DNA from 4 places in the Sodalis ligni genome. Region 1 is predicted to be linked to each of the others. Evidence: predicted binding sites of a transcription regulator. Region 1 holds the regulator's gene; each other region holds the start of a gene.
The links. The regulator CRP, encoded in region 1, controls carbon source genes, mostly activating them, when cyclic AMP is high. The targets are predictions, from matches to a motif close to ATGTGANNNNNNTCACAT.
Positions count from the first base shown of each region.

Region 2: a site for CRP is predicted at 2,125-2,142, ahead of aaeR (HTH-type transcriptional activator AaeR). Genes of this name have one in related genera too.
Region 3: a site for CRP is predicted at 3,130-3,147, ahead of GTU79_RS14475 (arabinose ABC transporter substrate-binding protein). Genes of this name have one in related genera too.
Region 4: a site for CRP is predicted at 2,397-2,414, ahead of srlA (PTS glucitol/sorbitol transporter subunit IIC). Genes of this name have one in related genera too.

Region 1 covers NZ_CP075169.1:538,423-543,165, reverse strand. Annotated here, with positions in the region: gene GTU79_RS02415 (LysE family translocator) at 83-685, opposite strand; gene GTU79_RS02410 (YheU family protein) at 809-1,030, shown strand; gene GTU79_RS02405 (phosphoribulokinase) at 1,196-2,065, shown strand; gene GTU79_RS02400 (OsmC family protein) at 2,112-2,519, opposite strand; gene crp (cAMP-activated global transcriptional regulator CRP) at 2,834-3,466, shown strand; gene GTU79_RS02390 (YccS/YhfK family putative transporter) at 3,518-4,743, shown strand, end outside.
Region 2 covers NZ_CP075169.1:644,952-649,694, forward strand. Annotated here, with positions in the region: gene tldD (metalloprotease TldD) at 1-1,007, shown strand, start outside; gene aaeR (HTH-type transcriptional activator AaeR) at 1,181-2,107, opposite strand; gene aaeX (p-hydroxybenzoic acid efflux pump operon protein AaeX) at 2,571-2,774, shown strand; gene aaeA (p-hydroxybenzoic acid efflux pump subunit AaeA) at 2,782-3,714, shown strand; gene aaeB (p-hydroxybenzoic acid efflux pump subunit AaeB) at 3,735-4,743, shown strand, end outside.
Region 3 covers NZ_CP075169.1:3,112,544-3,117,286, reverse strand. Annotated here, with positions in the region: gene araH (L-arabinose ABC transporter permease AraH) at 1-171, opposite strand, end outside; partial or broken gene araG (L-arabinose ABC transporter ATP-binding protein AraG) at 189-1,717, opposite strand; gene GTU79_RS14475 (arabinose ABC transporter substrate-binding protein) at 1,907-2,887, opposite strand; gene GTU79_RS14470 (ribulokinase) at 3,264-4,743, shown strand, end outside.
Region 4 covers NZ_CP075169.1:2,007,643-2,012,385, reverse strand. Annotated here, with positions in the region: gene srlD (sorbitol-6-phosphate dehydrogenase) at 1-287, opposite strand, end outside; gene srlB (PTS glucitol/sorbitol transporter subunit IIA) at 310-672, opposite strand; gene srlE (PTS glucitol/sorbitol transporter subunit IIB) at 694-1,737, opposite strand; gene srlA (PTS glucitol/sorbitol transporter subunit IIC) at 1,753-2,301, opposite strand; gene GTU79_RS09430 (hypothetical protein) at 2,437-2,676, shown strand; gene GTU79_RS09425 (MFS transporter) at 2,673-3,881, shown strand; gene GTU79_RS09420 (response regulator) at 4,187-4,743, shown strand, end outside.

The sequences.
Region 1 (4,743 bases):
GCCTCATGGCACGGTAAGCCCGCGATCACCGGCGCGTGAACCGAGCGTGTTAAAGGAAGACCGCAAAAATTGCGCGGCCTTATCAGCGCCAAATCAACAGCACGCAGGCCGCGGTAAGCAATCCCATGGCGACATTAAATACCGTCCAGGCGCGTTTACTGCTGAGCAAACGGCCGATAAGCGTACCAAAGCCGAGCCAAATAGTCCCGGAAACGATATTCACCGTCACAATACCAATACTGATGGCCCCCACTGAAGTAATATAGGCATTACCCGTCAGGCTGAAGCTGGCTACCGCCCCCAGCGCCATCAACCAGGCTTTGGGATTCAGGAACTGCAGCAGTCCGCCCTGGTAAAACGGAATGGGGCGTGGCGGCGGCGCATCCGTCTCCAATGTTTCATACGCCGCGGTGGCAATCTTCCAGGCTAACCACAGCAGATAAAGGGAACCGGCCACTTTGAGCATAAAATGCAATGACGGATACAGGGTAATTAAACCGCCGATACCGAAAGCCACCAATAGCAATATGCACTGCATCCCGAGCATAATACCCAGCATCAACGGCATTGAACGCCAAAAACCGAAATTCGCGCCGGAAGCGGTGAGCAGCATATTATTAGGACCGGGCGTAATGGCAGCGACCCAAAGAAAACCCAACATTGAAAGAAAAAGACTCGGTTCCACGTTTCGGGGGCTCCTCTCCCTTTAATGAAGGTAAGAAACTAACAGCGCGCCTGTATCCGCACAAGGCTTTGCTGGTGAAATTTCCTCAAGGCATTGAATCATTAACAAACTGGACATAACATGATGATTATTCCGTGGGAAGAAATCGACTCCGACACCCTGTATAACCTGCTTGAATCCTTTGTCTTGCGAGAAGGCACCGATTACGGCGAACAGGAAAAGACACTGGAGGCCAAAGTCGCCGATGTCAAACGTCAACTGATAAGCGGCGAAGCGGTAGTGGTATGGTCGGAACTGCATGAGACCATCAATATTATGCCCCGCGGCCAGTTTCATCCGGAATAACGCAAATTGGCCCTGCGCCGCTAAACATGATAACAATAATCAAGTCTTTCATGCCGGGCGCATGTGAATCTACCCGTCATACTTCAAGTTGCAGGTGCGTCCGCTTTCCTGCAACCTGAATTATTGAGGGTATCACGCCGCCATATAACGAAGCGTAGGGTTACCATGTCAGCACAACATCCCATTATTGCCGTTACCGGCTCCAGCGGCGCCGGCACCACCACCACCAGTTTGGCTTTCCGTAAAATTTTTCACCAGTTGAATATTCACGCCGCCGAGCTGGAAGGGGACAGTTTCCACCATTTTACCCGTCCGGAAATGGACATGGCCATTCGCAAGGCCCGCGATCTCGGGCGACATATCAGCTATTTCGGGCCGGAAGCCAATGACTTCGGCCTATTGGAACACACCTTCCTGCAGTATGGGCTCACCGGCCACGGCAAAGCGCGAAAATATCTGCACACCTATGACGAAGCCGTTCCCTACAATCAGATTCCCGGCACCTTTACTCCCTGGCAGCCGCTGCCGGAGCCGACGGATGTGCTGTTTTACGAGGGGCTGCACGGCGGGGTGGTTACCGACCACCATAATGTGGCGCAGCATGTGGATCTCCTGGTGGGTGTAGTACCCATCGTCAACCTGGAATGGATACAAAAGCTGGTGCGCGATACCAGCGAACGCGGACACTCCCGGGAAGCGGTGATGGATTCCGTGGTGCGATCGATGGAAGACTATATTAACTACATCACACCGCAGTTTTCCCGTACCCATATCAATTTTCAACGGGTTCCCACGGTGGACACGTCCAACCCCTTTGCCGCCAAGGCCATCCCTTCGCTGGACGAAAGCTTTGTGGTAATTCACTTTCGCGGCCTGGATCATATCGACTTCCCCTATCTGCTGGCGATGCTGCAGGGGTCGTTTATTTCCAATATCAATACGCTGGTGGTACCGGGAGGGAAAATGGGGCTGGCGATGGAACTGATCATGGGACCATTGGTAAAGCAGCTACTGGAAGGCAAACGCATTGAATAAACCGGGCGCGGCCGGAGCGTCGCGCCAGCGGTAACGCATCCGTCATTCAGGACGGCAAACGCACTTCAAAACTATGGGTAACGTTCACGGATTTGCCGAGCATTAAAGACACCGAGCAATACTTTTCCGCTGACAGCTCCACCGCCCTTTCGACGATTTTGTCGGTGAGCCCCGTGCCGGAAACTATAAAGTGTAAATTAATATGGGTAAATAACCTCGGCGCTTCGTCGCGGCGTTCAGAGGTCAGCTTGACTTCGCAATCACGCACATCCTGACGCCCTTTTTGCAGAATCGATACCACGTCGATGGCGCTGCACCCCCCAGCCGCCATAAGTACCATTTCCATTGGGCTGGGCGCTTTTTCCCCTGCGTTGCCATCCATCAAAATCTGGTGGCCGGAGGCGGATTCACCTATAAAAGACAGACCTTCGACCCATTTTACTCGTGCTTGCATTATGATGACTCCAGATAAAAAGTTTTTCCTGCACCCTACATTTTTATTGGAAAGGTGGCAATGTTACCTAACATACTTCATGCTGATGCAAGACAACAGAAGACACTGCTTCAAACCTATGCTAAAAACAAGGCTGGATCGACCTCATGATAATGAAAGGGCAAGAGAGCGATCGGAACATCACTAAAACCAGACCCTAATAAGTTCCCTAACGTCGCTCCGTTTACAACGGAGATGGATCGATAAAACAGCGCCGTAATAGGGAATACGATGTCCTGAACAAGGACATCGATGACAAAAGAGGATAACAGCGAATGGTTCTCGGCAAACCGCAAACAGACCCGACTCTCGAATGGTTCCTGTCTCATTGCCATATTCACAAGTATCCATCGAAGAGTACGCTAATACATCAAGGCGAAAAAGCTGAAACACTTTACTACATCGTCAAAGGCGCCGTCGCGGTGCTGATAAAAGATGAAGAAGGTAAAGAGATGATCTTGTCCTACCTTAACCAGGGGGATTTTATCGGGGAATTGGGCTTATTCGAAGAAGGCCAGGAGCGCAGCGCCTGGGTTCGTGCGAAAACCGCTTGTGAAGTGGCTGAAATTTCTTATAAAAAATTCCGGCAACTGATTCAGGTGAATCCGGATATCCTGATGCGTCTGTCGGCGCAGATGGCCAGCCGCTTGCAGGTCACCTCGGAAAAAGTCGGTAATCTGGCGTTTCTCGACGTCACGGGACGTATCGCGCAAACCTTGCTTAATCTGGCGAAACAACCCGACGCCATGACCCACCCCGACGGCATGCAAATCAAGATTACCCGCCAGGAAATCGGCCAGATTGTCGGCTGTTCCCGCGAAACGGTGGGCCGTATTCTGAAAATGCTGGAAGATCAAAATCTCATCTCCGCACACGGCAAGACCATTGTCGTTTACGGTACGCGTTAAACGTTAATCAAACAGGCGTGGTACTCTGTGCCACGCCTGCTTGTTGGCAGCATGTGGCGTCGACTGATCTATCACCCCGAAGTCAACTATGCCTTGCGGCAAACCATCGTGCTTTGCCTGCCGGTGGCGATAGGGCTATTGTTCGGCAGCCTGCAGAACGGCCTGCTGTTCTCCCTGGTGCCCGCCTGTTGCAACATCGCCGGCCTGGATACCCTGCATAAACGCTTTTTTAAACGCCTGGCCATCGGCGGTACGCTGTTCGCCGTCAGCAGCGTACTGATCCAGTGGCTGCTCTTTGTACACGTACCCTTGCCCTTTATCATGGTGGGCCTGGCGCTGGCGCTGGGCGTCACCGGTGAAATCAGTCCGTTGCACGGGCGGTTATTACCCGCCTCCCTTATCGCCGCCATTTTTACCCTCGGCCTGACCGGCAACGCCCCGGTGTGGATCCCGCCGCTGCTGTATATCGCCGGTACCGCCTGGTACGGGCTGTTTACCGGCCTGTGGTTCCGATGGCTTAAAGAGCAGCCGATGCGGGAAACCCTCAGCCTGCTCTATAGAGAGCTCGCGGATTATATCGAGGCGAAATACAGCCTGCTGACCCAGCATACCGACCCGGAAACCGCCCTGCCGCCGCTGTTTGCCCGGCAGCAGCGGGTGATTGATCTGATTGCGCAAATTTACCAGCAGCTGCATATGCTGTCGGCCAACCATCAGCTTCAGTACAAACGTCTGCTGCGGACATTTCAGGTGGCTCTGGACCTGCAAGAGCATATCGCCGTCAGTTTGCATCAGCCGGACGAAGTGCAAAAGCTGGTGGAGCAGAGTCACGCTGAAGCGGTGATCCGCTATAATGCCCAATTGATTGCCGCCCGGCTGCGGGTGGTAGCGGACGATATCCTTTATCATCGGTTATCGGGCCGTTTCACCATGGCGGAAGCCCTGTCGGCGGTGGAAAAAATTGCCCAGCGAAATCCGGATAATCCGGTGGGGCAATTTTGTTTTTATCACTTCAGCCGCATCGCCAGGCTGCTCAGGACGCAACGTCCGCTCTACCGGCGGGATATCATGGCGGATAACCAGCAACGGCTCTCTTTCTGGCAGGCGCTGCGCAGCTACTGTTCGCTCAAATCCATGGCGCTGCGCAACGCCGCCCGGCTGGGCATTATGCTGGCCATCGGCAGCAGCCTGGGACTGGTGTTCAACCTGCCTAAACCCTACTGGATTCTGATGACGGTGATGTTTGTCAGCCAGAACGGCTATAACGCCACCCGGGT
Region 2 (4,743 bases), 110 kb from region 1:
CCGCCGACGCGCGGGTGCGGGAAGTCAACGCCAGCCTGTCCGGGGTATATGAGCAGGTCTTGGTCGCCGCCAGCGACGGCACCCTGGCGGCGGATGTGCGCCCCCTGGTGCGGTTGTCCATCAGCGTACAGGTGGAGCAGGACGGTAAACGCGAGCGCGGATCCAGCGGCGGCGGCGGCCGTTTCGGTTATGACTTTTTCCTGGCGGACGATGGCGGCGATGTGCGTGCGGACAATTGGGCGCGGGAAGCGGTGCGCGTCGCGCTGGTGAATCTGTCCGCCGTCTCGGCGCCCGCCGGCGCCATGCCGGTGGTGCTGGGCGCGGGTTGGCCCGGCGTATTGCTCCACGAAGCGGTGGGTCATGGCCTGGAAGGGGATTTTAACCGTCGCGGCAGTTCGGTATTCAGCGGCCAAATGGGCAAGCTGGTGGCTTCTCCGCTGTGTACCGTGGTGGATGACGGCACGCTGGCCGGTTTGCGCGGTTCGTTGGCCATCGACGACGAAGGGGTGCCGGGCCAGTATAATATGCTGATTGAAAACGGAATTCTTAAAGGCTATATGCAGGATAAATTGAACGCGCGGCTGATGGGCGTTCCTCCTACCGGTAACGGCCGGCGCGAGTCTTATGCCCATCTGCCGATGCCCCGTATGACCAATACCTATATGCTGGCCGGCCAGTCAACGCCCGAGGATATTATCGCCAGCGTTGAATATGGGCTGTATGCGCCGAATTTCGGCGGCGGCCAGGTGGATATCACCTCGGGCAAATTTGTTTTTTCTACGTCGGAAGCCTATCTGATCGAAAAGGGTAAGGTCACCAGCGCGGTGAAAGGGGCGACGCTTATCGGTTCCGGCATCGAGGCGATGCGGCAGATTTCCATGGTGGGCAACGATCTGGCGTTGGATAAAGGGGTCGGCGTGTGCGGTAAGGAAGGACAGAGCGTGCCGGTGGGCGTTGGCCAGCCGACGCTGAAGCTGGATAAGCTTACCGTGGGCGGCACCGCTTGAGGTTTGGCCCGGGGCAGCGGGCCGGGGCTGCTTTGTGTGCTCCGGCGGCCATTGGCACGGTATACCTTTAACCGGCTCGTTGCACGATCGGCGATCGCGGGCCTACCGAGCCATGGGGCGCTCTCCCTTTAACACGTTCATTTCAAGCTCGGTGGCGGCGGACCTCTCCCTATTTAAGTATTACTATCCTGACGGAACGCCTGATAGACCGTGGCGACGTTTTTAAAGTAGTCCTGCAGATAGTTAATGCACACCTGCACCTTCAGCGGCAGTGTGTCCTTTTGGGTATAAACCGCATATACCGGGCGCGGATCGGAAAGATAGTGGTTGAACAGGATCTCGACGTCGCCGCGCTTGATTTCATCCAGCACCCACATGATAGGCACATAGGCAATGCCGGCGCCGGCGGTGAGCCAGCGGACCAGGGTCTGGGAATCGTTGGTGGCGAAACGGCCCTGGGGCGCCAGATGGAGGGTAATGCCTTCCGGCGCGATGAGCTCAAATTCACTGTCCGGCCGGACGTCGTACTCCAGCCAGGAAAAATTCGCCATATCACCGGGCTTCTCCGGAGCGCCATGGGCGGCAAGATAGCTCTTGGCGGCGCATACCACCATCGGCATGGCGCCGAGCCGTTTTGAAAACAGGCCGGAATCTTGCAACGCCCCGACCCGAATCACCAGGTCGAGCCCGTAGGCAATAATATCCGGCGCCGGGATGCCGGTCACCAGATTAACCGACAAGCCGGGATACTCTTTGAGCATCTCGGCGGTCATGGTGGCCAGAACGTTATGCGCCATGGTGGATGAACTGCCGATGCGCAGCGTGCCGATGGGGGTGTTATTAAAGGCGTAAAGCTGCTCATGCACTTCGTTAAACTCAATCAGCATGCGGCGGCATCCCTGGTAATAAATTTTGCCGGCCTCCGTCAGGCCGATGCTGCGGGTGCTGCGATTCATCAATTTGACCTGCAGCTCGCTTTCCAGCTTGGCCACGATCTGGCTGACGGACGACACGCTCATTTGCAGCTGTCTGGCCGCTGCGGTGAAGGAACCGCCTTCCACCACTTTGGCAAACACCCGCATCCGATTAAGTCTTTCCATTATTTACTCTGAGTTAAAAGTGATTTAGATCACATAAAGTTGAAAATCCTATACATCCGGGACTATTATATACCTATCGGTTCACCAGATCGCACAGTGGCATCCCTGCAAATTCCTTACTTTTATTGCCTTTTAATAAACAGTTACATTTGGGATGCGATGTTGCCCATCTGTCTAACCCTATTATGTCTATCTAAAATATCCATCAGTATACCCGTCATACTTCCAGTTGCAGGTATGTTGGCTTCCTCGCTCACCCCAGTCACTTACTTAAGTAAGCTCCTGGGGATTCGCTGCGTCGCCGCCTTTCTGCAACTTGAATTATTTAGGGTATAAACTTCCCGCTTTTGACTAACCTTGTGTAGTACGGGTGAAAAATTCCCGTGGGCCGGGTTAATCCGCATGAGAGGTCAACATTGATCCGGTCTGCCGGAGAGGGTTGAAGGAAAGTTAAGGAAAAGTAATGAGTTTGCTCCCGGTTATGGTGATATTCGGCCTGTCGTTTCCGCCGGTATTTTTTGAATTGCTGGTGTCCATGGCGCTGTTTTTCCTGCTGCGCCTGTTACTACAGCCGACGGGTATCTATGATTTTGTCTGGCATCCCGCCCTGTTTAATACCGCCTTGTACTGCTGCACGTACTACTTGATTTCTTGTCTTTTCGTCTGAGGCCGCTGTGAAAACTGTTCTAACAAAAATAATCAGAGTCGCGATTACCCTGCTGTTGGTCCTGATCGCCGCTATCGCTATTTTCCGAGCTTGGGTGTTTTATACCGAATCCCCCTGGACCAGAGACGCTAAATTCACCGCCGATGTGGTAGCCATTGCACCGGATGTCAGCGGCCTGCTCACCGACGTTCGGGTGAGCGACAATCAGCTGGTGCAGCAAGGACAAGTGTTGTTTGTGGTGGATCAGCCGCGCTATCAGCAGGCATTGGATGAGGCGCAGGCCGATGTGGATTATTATCAGGCGCTGGCGAATGAAAAACGCCGCGAGGCGGGACGGCGGGTACGGTTGGGCACCAATGCCATGTCGCAGGAATTGATCGATCAGGCCAATAACGATTTCATCACCGTAAGCCATCAGCTCGCCAAGGCGGTGGCGGCCCGCGATCTGGCGAAAATCGATTTGGATCGCACCATTATCCGCGCGCCGGCGGAAGGGTGGGTAACCAATCTCAGTGTTCATGCCGGTGAATTCATTACCCGCGGCACGGTGTCGGTGGCCCTGGTGAAACGAAATTCGTTTTATCTGCTGGCCTATTTGGAGGAAACCAAGCTGGAGAGGGTGCGTCCCGGCTATCGGGCGGAAATCACGCCGCTGGGCAGCAATGTGGTGTTTTACGGTACGGTCGACAGCATTGCCGCCGGGGTGACCAATACGAATGCGGTAGCGGACAAAAAAGGGTTGGCCACGGTGGATTCCAATTTGGAATGGGTCCGTCTGGCGCAGCGGGTGCCGGTGAAAATCCGGCTCGATGAGCAGCAGGGCGACCTCTATCCCACCGGCACTACCGCGACGGTGGTGATTACCGGCAGCAAGGATCGCCAGCCCGCCAGGTTATCGCCGATGATGCAATTGATACGTCGTCTACGGGAATTCGGCTAAGCGTAAGGTAATCAATTATTATGCTTTATCCTATTTTCATACGCTGCCGTTTCGCGATTAAATTGACCTTCGCCGTACTGCTGGCGCTGTTTGTCGGTTTCCATTTTCAAATGGAGACGCCGCGCTGGTCGGCGCTGACCGCGGCCATCGTCGCGGGCGGGCCGGCCTTTGCCGCCGGCGGCGAGCCATTTGCCGGCGCCATTAAGTATCGCGGCATGCTGCGTATCATCGGTACCTTTATCGGCTGTATCGGCGCCCTGGTGATTATCACCACCACCATCCGGGCGCCGGTGGTCATGCTGTTGCTGAGCTGTATTTGGGCGGGCTTCTGTACCTGGTACTCTTCGCTGGTCAAAGTGCAAAACTCTTATGCGCTGGCGCTTTCCGGCTACACCGCGCTGATTATCATTGTCGGCATCCAGACGGCGCCCCTGACGGCGCCGCAATATGCCATCGAACGCTGCAGCGAGATAGTCCTGGGCATCCTTTGCGCCATTCTGGCGGACGTGCTGTTTTCTCCCCGCTCCATCAAGCAGGATATCGATCGGGCGGTGGATCGGCTTTTGCTGGATCAATATCACTTGCTGATGTTGTGTCTTAATAACGCGCCGAAAGAAGATATTGATAAATCCTGGGGCGATTTGGTTAAGCGGACCACCGCCCTGGATGGCATGCGCAGTAATCTGATGATGGAATCTTCCCATTGGACCCGCTGCAACCGTCGCCTGAGGGCCATGAATACCCTGTCCCTGACGCTGATTACCCAGGCCTGCGAAACCTACCTGATTTTGCAAACCCATCCTGAGTTCGTTAATACCCAATTGCTGCTGTTGTTCAACGAGCCGGTGGTCACGGTAGCGGATATCCATAAGCGGATGAAGCTGATGCGCCAGGTGATCGCCGATACCCCGGCCAGACGGACTCCCCATACGCTTTATACCTGGGTGGGCACCGCCACGCGTTTTCTGCTGTTGATTAAAGGGGTTAAAAACAATACCCGTATCAGTAAAATCGAAGAGCAGGTCCTGG
Region 3 (4,743 bases), 2.6 Mb from region 1:
AACCGCCAGGCCCAGGCCTTTCATATTGATAAAGCTTGAAAAGTTGGGAACGAAAATGGTACAGGCGATAAACAGTACGACAAAAACCACCAACATGCCGTAGTTATCCCAAACCCGAGACAAACTTAACGATTTATTCGCCTTTGGCGAAGATGTAGTGACCGTTGACATCTTTGACTCCTTCACAATCAGGCAACCGCATCCGCGGGGCTGGTATGGGTTGTATGTAACATTGCCAGGCTCAGGGCTTTTTGTTCACTGGCTTCCGAGTGGGTGAGCTCGCCGGATATCGTCCCTTCGCGCATCACCACAATACGGTCCGCCAGGCCTAATACTTCCGGCAAATCGCTGGATGCGAACAATACGGCAATTCCCCGTTTCGCCAATTCGTAAATCACGTGATAGATTTCATGCTTGGCGCCGACATCGATGCCGCGCGTCGGTTCATCGAGCATGATCACTTTCATGTCCTCCGACAGCCAGCGGCCGAGGATAGCCTTTTGCTGATTGCCGCCTGAGAGGTTCATGATCAACTGTTCGGCTGAAGGCGTTTTGATGTTCAACGCACGAATATGCTCCAGGGCATTGGATTTTTCCCATTGATCGTTTATCAAAAAGCCGGCTTTAACGGTATTGCGCCGGGCGCTGATATTGATATTTTCCCGCACTGAATGTACCGGAATCAGGCCGTCGGCCTTGCGGTCTTCCGGGCAGAGCATCAGTCCGGCGCTGATGGCATCGATGGGGGAACGGATGGAAATGGGTTTGCCGTCCAGCAGCAATTGGCCTCCGGTAATCAGCGTTCCGCCGAAAAGTCCCTTCATCAGCTCGCTGCGCCCGGCGCCCACCAGACCGAACAGACCGACGATTTCACCGGCGCGTACGGATAATGAGATGGGCGTCTTGACCCCCACCGCCTCGATTTTATCCAGTTCCAGCCTGACGTCGCCGTGAGGACGGGGGGCGTAATCATAAATATCCCCTAAATTGCGTCCCACCATGGCCTGCACCAGGATGTCGTGGTCCACGGCGGTCATGTCGTCAAAGGTGCGCACATATTTACCGTCTTTGAATACCGTGATGGCGTCCCCCAGGGTAAAGATTTCTTCCATGCGGTGGGAAACGTAAAGAATGACCCGGCCCTCGGCGCGCAGTTCGCGTATGACGCGGAATAATTGTTCTATTTCCCGCGCCGATAATGAACTGGTGGGCTCGTCAAAAGCGATAATTTTGGCATTACGGGTTAATGCCTTGGCGATTTCAACCATTGGCCACTGGGCAAGGGACAGATATTTAAGCGGTGTTCCCGGCGGGATACCCAGCCCTAAATCCTCCAGCTGCAGTTGGGTTTCATATTTCAGTATGCCGCGGTTAACAAACCCGTGTTTGTTAGGTAGCTGCCCAGGGAAAATGTTTTCCGCCACCGTCATTTCAGGCACCAAATGCAGCTCCTGATAAATAATCGCCACCCCGGCATTTAGCGCATCGGTAGTGTTATTGAAATGAACCGGCTGTCCTTTGATCAGATTTCCCCTTGCGTCGGCGTATAGCTGCCGCTGAGAATTTTCAGCAAGGTCGATTTCCCGGCGCCGTTTTCACCCATAAGGGCATGGATTTGGCCCGAATAACAATCGAAGCTGATATCGTCCAGCGCTTTTACGCCGGGAAAGGTTTTACCAATACCGCGAAACGATAGATAAGGTGTCTGAATTGTCATGAACACATCCTCGCGTTAACAGATCCGGACAGTGCGCCGGCAATCCCGCTACGGTAACTATCAGGGGTTTTGACTGACACGGACACATCCTCTTGATGAATGACTTCGTCATGGACCGGGACGGCCTCGACCATCCCGGCAAACACGTGTTTTGATAAAAAATGTCCGATAAAAACGTCCGGTAAAAAATTACAGGCCTTTTTTCTTCAATTCTTCTTTGAAGTTATCGCGGGTAATCAGTACCACGTCGGTGACTTCGGTGAATTTCGGCGGCTCAACGCCTTTGGTTACCCAGTCATGCATCATCTGGATGCTCTTGTAACCATGGACGTCGGGGCTTGGCAGTAAAGAACCGTAGAAGCCGGTGGATTCGTTTTTGGACAGCTCATTCACCGCATCCACGCCGTTGATGCCGACACCGATAACGTCCGGCGCCTTGAATCCCTGCCCTTCGGTGGCGCGCACGCCGCCCAGCACGGTATTGTCGTTCATGCCGACAATCAGCCAGTGTTTCACGCCGGGATGTTGAACCAGCAGGGAGTTGCCTGCGTCAAACGCTCCGGGGATATCGTTGGATTTGGTGGGGACCTGGTAGATTTGTTTATCCGGTATGCCGGCGGCTTTTAACGCATCCATCGCGCCGGAGGTACGGCGACGGGCGGTATCGAGCTCATTGGCGGTGATGGCCATGACGCCGGTGTCGGCCACTTTCCAGCCGCGTTTGGTCATTTCCTTGAATTCTTCCTGACCGGCGCGCTGGCCCAGCTGGGTGGCGGCCATCATCACGATGGGGACGTTAACCATGGGTTTGCCTTTGGCGTCGACGATCTGTTCACCCACCGCCATGACTTTCATATCGTAGCTGCGTGCTTTGGCGACAATCGCCGAGCCAAGTTTGGGATCGGGGGTACAGATAACAAACCCTTTGGCACCGCTGGCCGCCAGGCTATCGATCGCGTTAAGGGTTTTTTCACCATCGGGTACGGCAATTTTAATCACATCAAAGCCCATATCTTTGCCGGCTTTGTCGGCAAAACGCCATTCGGTCTGAAACCAGGGTTCTTCAGGTTGTTTCACCAAAAAACCCAACTTCATGTTCTCCGCCATAGCCGAATGAGACATAACAGCGGCAACTGCAATGGCCGCCAGTGCCTTAGTGAATTTATGCATGGAACTCTCCGGTAATTATTATCGCTCTGCTTCAAAATGCTGAAGCGTGTAAGCGTTATCAGTCGGTAAGATTTTACCCGGCGGTACAGCCAGAGGGCGTATATATCGCCATCTCTACGACCAGGCCCTTTAGACGGATGTAGTTTTAACGTTTACGTGTTACCAAAATGTAGAGCGTTATCACAGTTCTCAATAACAGCAGATTTGTGCATAGATACAGCAAAATTCATCTGCCCGTGACTTTATGAGGAACATCACATTTCAGTCATTGGCGGCAGGAATGTGCATACTTCCAGCTAACGTCTCCTCACTGCCCGGTTAAAACCCCTTATGGTTATCGACATCATCAGGTTTCGGGTTAACAGGAGATACGAGCATGACTGAAGAGGCCATTAGCCTCGGGCTTGATTTCGGCAGCGATTCAGTGCGCGCCCTGGCGGTTGCCTGTGGCAGCGGTAAAGAACTGGCCACCGAAGTTGTCTGGTACCCGCGATGGCGCGAGGGCCGGTATTGCAAACCCGCGGATAACCAGTTTCGCCATCATCCGTCGGATTACCTGGAGTCAATGGAGCAGGCGATCCGGGCCGTAGTGGGTCATTTGACGCCGGCCCAGCGGGAAAGCATCGTCGGCATCGGCGTGGACACCACCGGCTCGACGCCGGCCCCCATTGACGCAGAAGGCCGGATTCTGGCGCTGCGGCCGGAATTCGCCGACAATCCCAACGCCATGTTTATTTTGTGGAAGGACCATACCTCCATAGAAGAAGCTGAAGCCATCAACCAACTGTGCCGCAGCGGTGAATTCCCCGACTATTCCCGCTATATCGGCGGTGTCTATTCATCGGAGTGGTTCTGGGCAAAAACCCTCCATATCACCCGCCAGGACCGCCAGGTCCGCCAGGAAGCGGTCTCCTGGATTGAGCTGTGCGACTGGATCCCGGCGGTATTGTCCGCCACCACACGTCCTGAGGAAATCAGGCGCGGCCGCTGCTCCGCCGGACATAAATCCCTCTGGCATCCGGTATGGGGCGGCGTACCGCCAAAAGCGTTTCTCCATGCCCTTGATCCGGTATTGACGGAAAATCTGCAATACCCGCTCTTTACCGACACCTATACCGCCGACCTGCCGGTGGGCCGCATCAGCGCCGAATGGGCGCAAAAGCTCGGCGTGCCGGCTACCGTAACCATTGCCGGCGGAGCCTTTGACTGCCATATCGGCGCCGTGGGGGCCGGCGCTCAGCCCTATACCCTGGTAAAGGTCATCGGCACGTCCACCTGCGATATCCTGATAGCCGATGAACAAAAAGTCGGCGATCGCTCCATTGCCGGTATCTGCGGCCAGGTGGACGGCAGCGTCATTCCCGGCTTTATCGGCCTGGAGGCGGGACAGTCGGCTTTTGGCGATATTTATGCCTGGTACGGCAAGGTGCTGGGCTGGCCCCTGCGCCGGGCCGCACGGCAAAATCCTTCCCTACAGCCGGCGCTCGAGGCCATAGAAACCGACATGCTGTCGGCGCTGGCCGAAGCCTGGGCTGAGGAACCGTCGCTGGAACATCTGCCGGTGGTGCTGGACTGGTTCAATGGCCGCCGCACTCCTTATGCCAACCAGCGCCTGAAAGGGGTTATCACCGGACTTAACCTGGGCACCGACGCGCCGGCGCTGTTCGGCGGGTTGATTGCCGCCACCGCCTTCGGCGCGCGCGCCATCATGGAGTGCTTCGTTGATCAGGGCATTCCGGTGGAGAACGTGCTGGTGCTGGGGGGCATTGCCCGCAAATCACCGATCATCATGCAGGTGCTGGCGGATGTCATGAATCGTCCGCTGCAGCTGGTGGCCTCCGACCAATGCTGTGCCC
Region 4 (4,743 bases), 1.5 Mb from region 1:
GGCGCCGCTTTGGCCACTCCGGCGCTATAGACCAGCAGGTTCACCTGCCCGAACGCGTCATCCACTTCCCGCGCCAGCTGGCGCACGCTGTTTTCGCTAGTGGCGTCGGTTTCAAAACCCTCCGCCGTCCCTGACCCGAAATGGGTATTGATATCCGCCGCCACCTGCCGGGCATGCTGCACATTTAAATCGGCCACCGCCACCCGATAACCGGCCTCCGCCAAACCCGCGGATAAAAACGCCCCCAGGGTCTGACCACCACCAATGACTACCGCAACCTGCTTCATAAACTTCTCCTGCACAATTAATTTAAGCCAGAATCATCAACGTACTGCCGACGGGAATATCCGCCGGCGCAGCGCCGGATACATGCACCGTTCCCGGGTATTCCGCCTGCCCCGCGCCGTCAAAACGAATAGTGATATGCCCCAGCTCCCGCAGATTTTGGGCCGCCACCGACCCTACCGCGGTAATGGGAAATCGGGTTCCGGCAAGCTGCAGCGTTGCGCCGGACTGTAAATCGCCCTTGCTCTCGCCGGGGCGGTGGATAAAACAAAAAGACTCTATATCCTCCGGCGCTCCCTCGCGGAAGGTAATCACCATATTCTCCGCCAGAGAGTCACGTGCGTAATCGCCGATGCGTGTAAAGGTGGTTTGGTAAATGATATTCATGACGGCTCCTAAACGACTCAATCACTGATAGATAAAACCCGATACCGCCCAGGCCAGCAATACCGTGGGCGCACCGGTGAGAAAACGGCCGACGAGCACCGACGGCACGCCGACCCGCACCGTATCCTGCTTGGCCTCGGCCAGTGACAGTCCTACCGGGATAAAGTCGCAGGCCGCCTGGGCATTAATGGCAAACAAAGCCGGCAGCGCCAGGTGAGGGGGAATATGTCCCTGGGCGATTTGCACCCCCACCAGCACACCGATAACCTGGGCGATAACCGCCCCCGGGCCAAGGAACGGCGACAGCAGCGGGAAGGAACAAATCAATGCCAGCGTTACCAGCCCGATGGGGCTGTTGGCCAGCGGCGTCAGCCCGTGGGCAATGAAATCCCCCAGTCCCGAGGCGATAATGATGCCGATCAGCGCAGACACAAAGGCCATAAACGGCAGGATGGTTTTCAATACCGTGTCGATGGTCTCCCGGCCGGCCTGGAAAAATACCGCCACCACCGATCCCATGCCCATACCGATTTTCGCCAGCAGGCCGTCGCTCTGTTCGGTGATTTTTTTACGGGTGTCGTACTCCTTGCCGTCGCCGAAGTGACGGCCGTCGGCCGGCGCCGCACGCAGCTCCGCCGCGGCGGGAATAACGTCCGCTTTAGCCGGCAATGGCACAGCGGCATCCGTCATCGGGTCGTCGGGCAAGAGTTGGATATTGTTCTCCCGCACCCCCGAGACATAGATTTCTTCATGGATAAATTGCGCCAGCGGACCTGAGCGTCCGGTGGAATGGATATTCACCGTCGGGATAAGGCGCTTAGGGTAAATACCGCAGCGCAAGGTGCCGCCGCAGTCGATGACCGCCACGCCAATCTCGTCCGCCGGCGGCTCGCCCTCTTTGAAACCGTCTACGGCCGGCCAGCCGGTGAGCTCGCTCAGCCTGTCCACGATCGCCGGCCGGGTGCCGGCGGTGATATAAACCACTTTTTTGCCCGGGACCGCTTCGATAATCAAAGGACCGCCCCAGCCGCTTTCGCCTTTTTCAATACGAATAAACCTGTTCATCTCATTCTCCTTGCTTCAAAGCCGGACGTGCTGATCGAGTTGGATATGCATTTTGCGTTCAAAGATTGACGTGGTCAGATCGGTAATCCAGCCGCGGAAAAAGTTGGTGAACATGCCCACCAGCAGATAGCTCACCGCCAGCGGACCCAGGGGGAGATTAAGGGTGGTCAGGCCGTTGGCGATACCCAGGTAGACAAAGAGCTCGCCGGGATTGATATGGGGAAAGAGACCGTTCATGGAGTGGCAGCTATAAGAGGCGGCGGCATAATAACTGGGTTTGTATTTCTCGGGCATAAAGCGGCCCAGGCTGAGGGTCATGGGATTACAGAACACAAAGGTGCCGATAACGGGCAAAAAAAGGTAGCGGGATACGGGATTGCCGGCGCAACGCTGGGCCAGGCGCTCTATTCTGCTCTGGCCGACGAATACGATCAGGGCATTCATGATGACCAGCAGGCTTATCAGCAGCGGGAGTATGCCGGTGACCATTCCGACAAACACCGATCCTCCTTTTTGAAACAGGCCGATAAACCACTCGGCTCCGTGGGCTATGACATCAAACATTTTTTCTCCTTGGTTCGCTTAAGCGGAAAACAACAGGGTCGCCAGTGGCTGTGTTGTTAATGCGATGCTTAAGGTAGCCAAGTTACCTTTTATTTATCAGATATACATCACAATTTGAAAGAGTAAACTTTTATTATGAAAGATATATATGGAAATTTATTTTCAAATGAAATTTTTAGTTTCGCTTTAGGTACTGACATCCGTTTGTGGCTATTCCTCCCCGCGGGCTGGACAACCCCGGCCAAACGTCATAGCGTACTGATTCGTCCGGCCATCAATGGCCAAGGCGGTTGCCGCCGCTTCAATATTGGAAAGGATCGGGTGTTGACCCTGCCGCCTGCGCCAGGGGTCACAAGCCGTACGGATAATGTATGATATCTGACCATCACGTCGCCCCCCGCCGGCCGCATCCCCCGCTGGTAGGGGTAACACTGGGCCTGTTACTGGTTTTTGTCGCCGCCAACGCGACGGTACCGCTTTATATCCTCTGGCAACGGCAAATGGGTTTTCCCACCTCCGGCATCAGTTACATTTTTATCTGCTATAACCTTGGCGTGCTGTTATCGCTGCTGATTGCCGGCCGGCTGTCGGATATCCATGGCCGGCGCGCGGTGCTGGTGCCGGCGCTGTTCGTGGCCATCGCCGCCTGCGTCTGCTTCGCCTTTGCGCAGAATATGCTGTGGCTGGCGGCCGGGCGGTTATTGATCGGATTTGCCAGCGGGGCTTTCGCCAGCGCCGGCACCGCGGCGGTGATTGAAGCGGGGGTTCGGCGCGGCTACCGGTTCGCCCCGTTGGTGGCCAGCTTTACCACGGTCATGGCTTTCGGCGTCGGTCCCTTGCTGTCCGGCGCTTTCGCCCAGTTCGCCCCGCTGCCCACCAGCCTGATTTTCCTGCTGCTTATCCCCTGTCTGGCGGCGGTGTCGTTTTCGGTATTGCGCATCCCGCCGCCGGCGCCGGTAGCCGGGACCAGGAAACAATCCTGGTTTCAACTACCGCGGCTGCCCGAGCACAACCGGGGAATTATCCTGCTGGCAATCATGATATTCTCCGGGCCCTTTGCCCTGTCGGCCCTGTTTATCTCCCTCGGACCGAGCCTGCTGGCGAGCCTGTTGCACAATGACAGCCGTCTGCTGGCGGGCGCCTGCGCCTTTGTGGTATTCGGCGCCGGCGCCATGGCTCAGCTCACCCTGCGCCGCTGGCGCCTGTTCACTACCCTGCTGGTGAGCCAGCTGCTCGGTCTGCTGGCGGTGGCACTGGTGGTGAGCGCCGAATATCAGGCCTCCATCGGCTTGCTGCTGGCCGCGGCCCTGAGCGCCGGTTTCGCCCAAAGCCTGTCGCAGTTCGCCGGTATTACGCTTATCAAGCAGTACGCGCCGCCGGACGAGCTGGCGGGGGTCACCGGCACGTTTTTTTTCGGCGGCTATATCACCGCCGGCATAACCGTCGGCGTCATGGGCTTTGCGGCGAATACCTGGGGACTGCAAATCGGCAGTGAACTGTTCGTTGCGCTGTGCATGCTGGTGATGTTCGCCGCCCTGGCCGGGACCCTGAAAGTCATGGGCAAGTCCCTGCCGGCATAAAGCCCTACAAAAAAAAGGTGATAATAGTCTGAAAATTGAGCCCGGGAACCCCCTGTTTTGGCAAGGCCGACAAGAAGCGGGCTGAACCGGGCAATATCTCATCTTCCCAATGCCGTCATTCCATGCAAAACTGGTTTTAGTAACTGATCATGCTAACTAATTATGCCGGCTTTCCTTTTTTTTTCTCTCAAGCATAACCAAACAGACCGGCGCAAACCCTGTGATCAATCGCGCCGAGCCTTGAGTGGAGCTAATGGCAAGACTTAGCGAATGAGTTGCAAAATTCTTTTCTCAATGGCGCCACCATGAAAACATCCAGCATTCAGGTTTTACTGGTTGAAGACGATGAATCTATGCGTTTGGAATTCGAGTCGATGGTGACAACCCATCCCAAGCTCAGTTTGGCCGGCAGTGTGGCCACACTGGCCGAAGCCAAAGTGTTGTTACACCACACCGTCCCCGATGTCGCTATTATTGACCTCGGACTGCACGACGGGGACGGTATCGAATTGATCAAAACCCTGCAGCAGCAGACCTTCCCCACCGCGGTGCTGGTAGCCACCGTTTTCGGCGATGAGGCCCATGTGATACGGGCCATCGAGGCCGGCGCACGGGGCTATCTCCTCAAGGACACGTCCATCGTGGATTTTGCCCGTGCGGTGGAATTGGTGCACGCCGGCGGCGCGCCCCTGTCGCCGCAGATTGCCCGCCATCTGCTTAAACGCTTCGAGCCCGCCGAAAAATCCGCCGTCCAGGCGGGACCGGATAGCCTTACCCTGCGGGAAATGGATATTCTCAAGCATATTTCCCAGGGATTTACCGTGGCGGAATCAGCGCGCATGCTGAGTCTGTCCAGCCATAC